DNA from 2 places in the Rhizobium sp. BT03 genome. Region 2 is predicted to be linked to the other one. Evidence: riboswitches for the same ligand, from Rfam matches in the RefSeq annotation. Region 2 holds a riboswitch; the other holds the start of a gene.
The links. A riboswitch is a leader RNA that binds a small molecule or an ion and turns the genes downstream of it on or off. The one in region 2 is predicted to bind thiamine pyrophosphate.
Positions count from the first base shown of each region.

Region 1: linked by a shared signal. The riboswitch ahead of thiC (phosphomethylpyrimidine synthase ThiC) and the one ahead of QMO80_RS14690 (HMP/thiamine-binding protein) in region 2 are both predicted to bind thiamine pyrophosphate.

Region 1 covers NZ_CP125645.1:264,435-268,842, reverse strand. The annotation lists gene QMO80_RS32280 (ABC transporter ATP-binding protein) at 1-651, shown strand, start outside; gene QMO80_RS32275 (hypothetical protein) at 691-963, opposite strand; gene QMO80_RS32270 (GNAT family N-acetyltransferase) at 1,013-1,459, opposite strand; TPP riboswitch at 1,597-1,728, shown strand; gene thiC (phosphomethylpyrimidine synthase ThiC) at 1,822-3,648, shown strand; gene thiO (glycine oxidase ThiO) at 3,650-4,408, shown strand, end outside.
Region 2 covers NZ_CP125640.1:2,997,115-3,001,522, reverse strand. The annotation lists gene QMO80_RS14710 (LysR family transcriptional regulator) at 1-539, opposite strand, end outside; gene QMO80_RS14705 (helix-turn-helix transcriptional regulator) at 608-949, opposite strand; gene QMO80_RS14700 (SDR family NAD(P)-dependent oxidoreductase) at 1,053-1,823, opposite strand; gene soxR (redox-sensitive transcriptional activator SoxR) at 1,919-2,395, opposite strand; TPP riboswitch at 2,660-2,773, shown strand; partial or broken gene QMO80_RS14690 (HMP/thiamine-binding protein) at 2,764-2,880, shown strand; gene QMO80_RS14685 (ABC transporter permease) at 2,892-3,698, shown strand; gene QMO80_RS14680 (ABC transporter ATP-binding protein) at 3,695-4,408, shown strand, end outside.

The DNA of each region.
Region 1 (4,408 bases), on a different replicon from region 2:
CAGCGCGTGGCGATGGGACGCGCGATCGTCAGGTCGCCGCAGGTTTTCCTGTTCGACGAGCCCTTGTCGAACCTCGACGCCAAGCTGCGCGTGCAGATGCGCAAGGAGATCAAGGAGCTGCACCAGCGGCTGAGAACCACGACGATCTATGTCACCCATGACCAGGTCGAAGCGATGACCATGGCCGACAAGATCGTGGTCATGCAGGGCGGCAAGGTCGAGCAGATCGGTACACCGCTGGAACTCTACGATCGTCCGCGCAATACATTCGTGGCGGCCTTTATCGGCTCGCCGTCGATGAATCTGCTGAAAGGCCGCTACAAGGCCGATGGTGCGATCTTCGTCACGGAGACCGGCGACGAGATTGCGCTCGGTTTTATCCCGCAGGCGTCCGACGGGCAGGCCGTGCTTCTCGGCGTGCGGCCTGAACACCTGTCGCTCAGCCAAAGCGGCCTCGACACGACGGTCAGTGTGACCGAACCCACCGGCCATGAGACGATGGTCTTCCTGCGCTACGGGTCCGGCGAGCTTGTCGCGGTGCTGTCCGACCGTCACGACTTTGAGCCGGGGCAGGTCGCGACGATCGCCGCTCGACCGGGGAAGCTTCATCTTTTCGATGCGGAATCCGGCAAGACATTGCGACCGGATTGAGCGGGCATCTTCAAAGGCCGCCGAACGTTTGGTGGCGGGTCAGTTCAATTTCAGCTCCAATATCAATTGTGCTGGAAGATCGATCATTATTGTCGACCCGTCGGTTTTGGCAAAGGCCATTTCGCCCTCCTGCCATGCATCATATTCCATGTCGATCCGTATCCCGCCGCGCTCAAGGATAGCCCAGGAGAAATCAAGGCCGCCACCCTTTCGCACAGACCAGCCGGCAGCCCCCAGCATTTCGATGACCGCTCGCCAGCTTTCCTCCGATATACCGGACAGGCAAATCCGATCAGACATGCGCTCTTTCATCCCACAAGGAGATAGGTTCAAAGTAGAATCGCGGTCACGGGGCCAACCGCTACGCACTCGATTTGGAGTAGAGACCAAGGTTGTTGCCGACGGCGAATCCGCAGCGCTGATAAAATTGCGACAGCGCACCTTCCCGCTGTGAGACCAACCAGACGCTGTTGCATCCCTCGGCCTTTGCTGTTTCGGAAACGGCCGACAATAGCGCGGTCCCTATTCCCCGACCCTGCGCTTCAGGCAGCACCGAAAGCTCATCCAGATAAATGACCGGACCGGCATGGCGCCGCTGCCGTATGCCCAGCGCGATCCCCAGCACCTTGCCTCCGTCGATGGCCGCAAGAGCAATGGATTTGGGGGTTTCGAGCACGTTGTTTACATTTTCAATCGCCGCTTCAAGCGACCAATTCTCGTTCCACGGAGGTCCCGAATAGGCACTGACCAGCACACCGGCGGCGCCACTGAGATGTTCTCGCATAAGACGTTCAATCCGAAACGACATAATCCACCTGACGTTGAGTGAACTGACATGTGCCGCAGTTCGGCCAGTAACGCAACAGGCTCCGAGACGGGACGACAAAAGCGGAACGACAAAGCTCTTAAGCTTGACATGATCCGGGACGGCGCTTTACGACTATCGGCATTCACCAGGGGGGTCCCGGCAAGGGGCTGAGATACTGCTGGACAATCAGGCTTAGCCTGTTGTGGCGCAGTGACCCGTTGAACCTGATCCAGTTCATACTGGCGTAGGGACGGTGCAAGCGCTCGAAGGCTTCGGATTCCCGCGTGGAATCCATGTCGGCGTCTTTCCATCATTCCGGCTGACTGACTGGGTCTCCAACTCGCAATTTGGAGCCTCAAACCATGACCATTGCCGCAAAAAACCTCACCCCGACCGTCACCACCGGCGCGCTGCCGGCCTCGCGGAAGATCCATATTCCGGGAGATATCCACAGTGATATCCGCGTGCCGATGCGCGAAATCAGCGTCCATCCGACCGCCGGCGAGCCGCCTGTCGTCGTCTATGATTCCTCCGGCCCCTATACGATCGAAGGTGCGGAGATCCGCATCGAGCAGGGCCTGCCCCCATTGCGACGCGACTGGCTGCTGGCCCGCGGCGATGTCGAAGCCTATGACGGCCGCCATGTCCGCCCCGAGGATAACGGCTTCGTCAGCGGCGACCGGCTAACGCCGGAATTCCCCGGGCGACGCCAGCCGCTGCGCGCCAAAAACGGCAAAGCCGTCACCCAGATCGCTTATGCACGCGCCGGCATCATCACGCCGGAGATGGAGTTCATCGCCATTCGCGAGAATCTCGGCCGCAAAGCCAAGGCGGAGGCCTTGGTACGCGACGGCGAAAGCTTCGGCGCCGATATTCCCGATCACGTGACGCCGGAATTCGTCCGCCGGGAAGTCGCCGCCGGCCGGGCGATCATCCCCGCCAACATCAACCATCCCGAAAGCGAACCGATGATCATCGGCCGGAATTTTCTGGTCAAGATCAACGCCAATATCGGCAACTCCGCCGTCACCTCATCGATGGCCGAAGAAGTCGAGAAGATGGTCTGGGCTGCCCGCTGGGGCGCCGATACGGTCATGGATCTTTCGACCGGCCGCAACATCCACAATATCCGCGAATGGATCATCCGCAATTCGCCGCTGCCGATCGGCACGGTGCCGCTTTATCAGGCGCTGGAAAAGGTCGGCGGCATCGCCGAGGATCTCACCTGGGAAATCTATCGCGATACGCTGATCGAGCAGGCCGAACAGGGCGTCGACTATTTCACCATCCATGCCGGCGTGCGGCTGCATTACATCCCGCTCACCGTCAATCGCGTCACCGGCATCGTCTCGCGCGGCGGTTCGATCATGGCCAAGTGGTGCCTGCATCATCACCGCGAGAGCTTCCTCTACGAGCATTTCGAGGAGATCTGCGATATCTGCCGGACCTATGACGTCTCCTTCTCGCTCGGCGACGGCCTTCGCCCCGGCTCGATCGCCGATGCCAATGATGCGGCGCAATTTGCCGAACTCGAAACGCTCGGCGAGCTGACGAAAATCGCCTGGGCGAGGGATTGCCAGGTGATGATCGAGGGGCCTGGCCATGTGCCGATGCACAAGATCAAGGAAAACATGGACAAGCAGCTCGCCGTCTGCGGCGAGGCGCCCTTCTATACGCTGGGGCCGCTGACGACCGATATCGCCCCCGGCTACGACCATATCACCTCCGGCATCGGCGCGGCGATGATCGGCTGGTTCGGCACGGCCATGCTCTGCTACGTCACCCCGAAAGAGCATCTCGGCCTGCCTGACCGCAGCGACGTCAAGACCGGCGTCATCACCTACAAGATCGCCGCCCATGCGGCCGACCTCGCCAAGGGCCATCCGGCCGCCCGCCTGCGCGACGACGCCTTGTCGCGGGCGCGTTTCGAATTTCGTTGGGAAGACCAGTTCAACCTGTCGCTCGATCCCGACACCGCCCGCTCCTTCCACGACGAGACGCTTCCGAAGGAAGCCCACAAGGTGGCGCATTTCTGTTCGATGTGCGGCCCGAAATTCTGCTCCATGCGCATATCGCATGACATCCGCGCCGAAGCGCAGAAGGAAGGGCTGGACGCGATGGCGGCAAAATACCGGGAGGGCGGCGATCTCTATATGCCGATCGACGCCCCCGCACACGGGGCGGACTGACATGCGCGTGCTTGTCAAAGGGGCCGGCGTCGCCGGCCTCACCGTCGCCCGCGAGCTGCATGCCCGTGGTGCCGATGTCACGGTCTTCGACCCGCACCCGAATTTCGCCCATGCGGCGTCCTGGCTCGCCGGCGGCATGCTGGCGCCCTGGTGCGAGCGGGAAAGCGCCGATGAGGCCGTGCTCACACGCGGCTTCGATGCCGCCGATCGCTGGGAAGCTATCCTGCCCGGCAGCACCGTCCGCAACGGCACGCTCGTCGTCGCCTCGACGCGCGACCATGGCGAGTTGAAGCGGTTTGCCGGCCGCACGACCGGTTATCAATGGGTTGAGGAGAGCGATATTGCCGCCCTTGAGCCCGCGCTCGCCACCCGTTTCAGGCACGGCCTGTTCTTCCCAGGCGAAGCGCATCTGGACCCTCGCCAGGCATTGCACGCGCTGAAGGAGCAACTGACGGCAAACGGCGTTACCTTTACCGACGCAGCTCCGGGCGATGACGATTTCTCCGACATCGTCGACTGCACCGGCGCTGCCCGCATCGGGCAAGAGCATGATCTGCGCGGCGTGCGGGGCGAAATGCTCTATCTCCAGACTGAAGAGATCACCCTCGCCCGGCCCGTCCGCCTGCTCCATCCACGCTTTCCCGTCTATATCGTCCCGCGCGGCAACGGGTTTTTCATGATCGGCGCAACGATGATCGAGACCGATTCCGACGGCCCGATCACCGCGCGCTCGCTGATGGAATTGCTGAACACGGCCTAT
Region 2 (4,408 bases):
ACATTGTCGCGATCGGATAGCGGGCTGCCTGCAGCCGTGATCAGATGATAACGCTCGGCATAAAGCGGAACGCTGGTGACACGGCCGAGCGGTTCGTTTTCGAGATAGGTGATGCCGGCATCGATTTCGAGGTTTTCGAGCATGCTCAGTACCTGCAGCGAATTGCGCGAGACGATCGAGAAGGTCACGCCGGGATGCCGTTCCTGAAAGGGCGTGGTGATGCGCGACAGCATGGCAAGCGCCGTCGGGATGGCGGCGAGGCGGATATGGCCGGAAAGGCCGCGGCGGGCGGCGCGCATCTCCTCGCGCATGGTGCGGGCGTCGCCGACGATGCGCCGGGCCCATTCGAGCACGCGCTGCCCTTCCGGCGTCAGCCCCTGAAACCGCGAGCCGCGCTGCACCAGCATGACGCCGAGCTGATCCTCGAGCTGGCGGATGGCGGCCGAAAGCGTCGGCTGCGAAATCCCGCACTCCTCGGCGGCACGGCCGAAATGCTTTTCATTGGCAAGGGCGATGAAGAATTCCAGCTTGTCGATCATCCGGTCTCCCGCGACATTTCGCGTCCGGCCTCATCTTCGACTTAGCAGTAGTGCTCCGCAAGGCGGCGCTAACAGTTTTCCGCAATGGGAAAAAGATCGAACAGCGATTCGAGGAAGGCAAGCACGCTGACATTGCCGATGCTGTAATAAACCAGCCTGCCCTGGCGGCGCGTATTGACCAGGCCTTCGAGCCGCAAACGCGCAAGCTGCTGCGACACCATCGCCTGCTGTATGCCGAGAATATTTTCGATTTCACCGACCGTCCGCTCCTGTTTCGCCAAGATGCAGAGGATCAGAAGTCGGGTGTGATGCGCCAAAGCTTTCAGCAAATCGCTCGCTTCATGGGCTTTTCCAGCGAGTATGTGCAAGTCCTGGCCGGTCATTCCCGGCTCCGGTTTAGGCAACGGCATTCGATATCTCGGAAGGGAGGCGGTGTGGTAGATCAGCACAATAGCATATTCGCACAAGCGAATTGGTCAATAGTGATGAAATGCCAAAAAAGGTCCAAGTAAATCAGCAGATAAGCTGTCCGCCATTGATCTCGATCACCTGGCCGGTAATGTATCCCGAGAGTAAAGGAGCGGCCAGGAACAGATAGGCGGGAGCGCAATCCTCCGCCGTGCCGAGCCGCTGCAGCGGGATGGATTTCCGGGTCTGCTCCAGCTTTTCCCTGGAGGAATAGCGCTCGTGGAAATCCGTCTCGATCGTTCCCGGCGAGACGCAGTTGACGCGGATGCCATCCGGGGCAAGCTCGCGGGCAAGCGCCTTGGAATAGGTCGCGACGAAGGCTTTCGAGGCCGAATAGATCGAGGAGCCGGGGCTGCCGCCGGTCAGCGCCGAGATCGAAACGGTGTTGACGACGGCAGCACCCTCGGCCGCCTTCAATGCCGGCAGCAATGCCCGCGTCAGCGCCACCACCGATGTCTGGTTGAGCCGGACGACCGCCTCGTATTCCGCGTCGGTCAGCGTCGCGGCCGGAAAACGGCCGAGCATGGTGCCGGCATTGTTGACGAGCACATGCACCTTGTCGAAGAAAGCGAGAACATCTTCGGCAAATTGCGCCGCCCCGCCAGCGGCGGAGAAATCGGCATGCAGCAGCAGCGCCCGTCTTTCCGATTCGGCTGTCAGCAGGAAATCCGGCAGGTCCCGCCCCGGCTTGCGCCCGGTGTGAACGATGACCTTCGCGCCGCAATCCAGAAACTGCCGAGCGACTTCGAGGCCGATGCCGCGACCGGCGCCGGTGACGACGACATTGCGATTTTCGAACAGTCTGGGATGAAACACGAAGCCGTCCTCCTCGGTTGCTTCACTTGCCCTTAACATATGAGCACCGCGGCCGAAAGAAAGGCAGGCATCGATCTTTCCGGGGAAAGCCAGGACTAAACAACGGGCTCGTTTTCGGTCTCCAGCAGCCGCGCACCCGGCCCTTGCCTGCCGAGCCGGTCGCAGGGATTGCGCAGCGGACAGCTTTCGATCGACAGGCAGCCGCAGCCGATGCAGCCGGCCAGGCGGTCACGCAGCAGGCTGAGCTGGCCGATTCGCTGGTCGAGATCGTCCTTCCATCGTGCCGACAGCGTCTGCCAATCGGCGGCCGTCGGCGTGCGCCCCTGCGGCAGCGACTGGAACGCCGCCTGAATTTCCGCAAGCGGAATACCGACACGCTGCGCCACCTTGATGATGCCGAGGCGGCGAAGCACGTCGCGCCCGTAGCGCCGCTGGTTGCCGCGGGAGCGGATGCTCGAGATCAAACCCTTGGTCTCGTAGAAATGCAGCGCCGAAACGGCAAGGCCGCTGCGCTCCGCCACCTCGCCGACCGTCAGCAGCCTGCCGGGCTGCGCTGCCGAAATCCGATCCATCGCCTCTTGACCTCAATATTAGTTGAGGTTTTATAACCCCTGTTCCTGCAATCGTAAAGCCGATCGGGCGCGCGCCCTTACGCATGCCGATACCGCCGCCTGAGGCAGCAAGCTGCGGTCCCGTTCCCGGCAGGTACGGGCCCACCGAGGAACACCCGAGCGGGACTTCCGCTCGGGTGTTTCCCTGACATCAGATCCACTCCGACAGGACGGACGGGGTCGCAATTTTGCGGTTGCGGGAAAAAAACCCGGGTGATAGTTTCCGCCGAAATACAGGGGAGCTCCGTATCGCCGGGGCTGAGATGTGAGGCGCAAGCCTCTGGACCCTTCAAAGCTGATCTGGGTAATGCCAGCGGAGCGAGGTTCAGATGTTCTCACGCGCACAAGTGTCATTCTATCCGATATCCGGCAATGTCGCCGGCATCATTCTCGATGCCGTCGAGGCGCTCGATCCCGATCACGACCGGCTGCGCATCGAGACTGAAATCAGACGCTGATGACACTGCCACGACCTCAGGATTCGCGCCTTGCCGCGCTCGGCACTGCCCTGTACCGGGCAATACCCGCCTTGCTCGCGGGCTGCGCCTTTCTGGCGGCATGGGAAGTCTATGTCGATCTCTCCGGCATCAAACCTTCCATCCTGCCGGCGCCTTCGCGCATTCTCATCCAAGGCTGGCTGAACCGCGAGGCGCTGATATCGAACACCTGGCCGACGCTCGGCGCGACGCTCGGCGGTTTCGCGCTGTCGCTTGCCTTCGCCTTCGCCGCTTCGATCCTCATGGATTTCATGCCCTTCATGCGCCGGGCCTTGCTGCCGATCTTCATCGCCAGCCAGACCCTGCCGCTGGTGGCGATCGCGCCGCTTGTCGTCCTCTGGTTCGGTTTCGGCCTGTTGCCGAAGATCCTGCTGGTGGCGCTCGTCACCTTCTTCCCGCTGCTCGTCGCCCTGCTGCAGGGCTATGAATCGACCGACCGCGACATCGCCGAACTCTTGAACTCGATGAAGGCGAGCCGCTGGCGCATCTTCCGCCTGGCACGGCTTCCCTCCGCGCTGCCTTATTTCTTCGCCGGCCTCAGAATTTCGATCACCTATGCCGTCGTCGGGGCGATCTTTGCCGAATATGCCGGCGCCGCCCGCGGCCTCGGCATCTACATCCTCAACGCCAAGAACAATTTCCGTCCCGATCTCGTGCTCGCCGCCGTCGTCGTCAGCGCCGTGCTCACCCTCTGCCTCTTCGGCCTGACGCTCGTGATCCAGCGCCTCCTCATGCCCTGGCAGCCATCCGGGGAGCGGCGCCGATGAGCGATAGAATGGTTGAACTGCGCAATATCGCCAAATCCTTCGACGGCATGAAGGTGCTGGGCGATATCTCGCTCAGCGTCGCAAACGGCGAGTTCGTCTCGATCGTCGGCCCGTCCGGCTCCGGAAAATCGACGGTGCTCCGCTTGCTGACGCAGGCGCTTCGGCCCAATTCCGGCACCGTGCTTTTCAAAGGCACGCCGCTGGAAGAGGCGCCGCACTCCTTCGCCTTCATGCCGCAGCGCGATGCGCTGATGCCTTGGCGCCGGATCATCGACAATGCCGCCCTTGGCCTCGAGGTGCGGGGCATGAGCCGCCGGGCGGCCCGCGCCGCGGTGGCGCCGCTGTTCGAGCGCTTCGGTCTTGCCGGTTTCGAACACCATTATCCCTCCGAACTGTCCGGCGGCATGCGTCAGCGCGCCGCCCTGCTGCGCACCGTCGTCCAGACCCAGGACATGCTGCTGCTCGACGAGCCGTTCGGCGCGCTCGACGCGCTGACGCGCACGCAGATCCAGGAATGGCTGCAGGGCATGTGGACCGAACACCGCTGGACGGCGCTGCTGATCACCCATGATGTCCGCGAGGCGGTGTTCCTCTCCGACCGCATCTACGTGCTTTCGGCCCGACCGGCGCGTATCATCCGCGAATTCCACGTTCCCCTGCCCCGTCCGAGAAGCATTGCCGATCTCGGCTCGCCGGCGGCCCAGGCGATC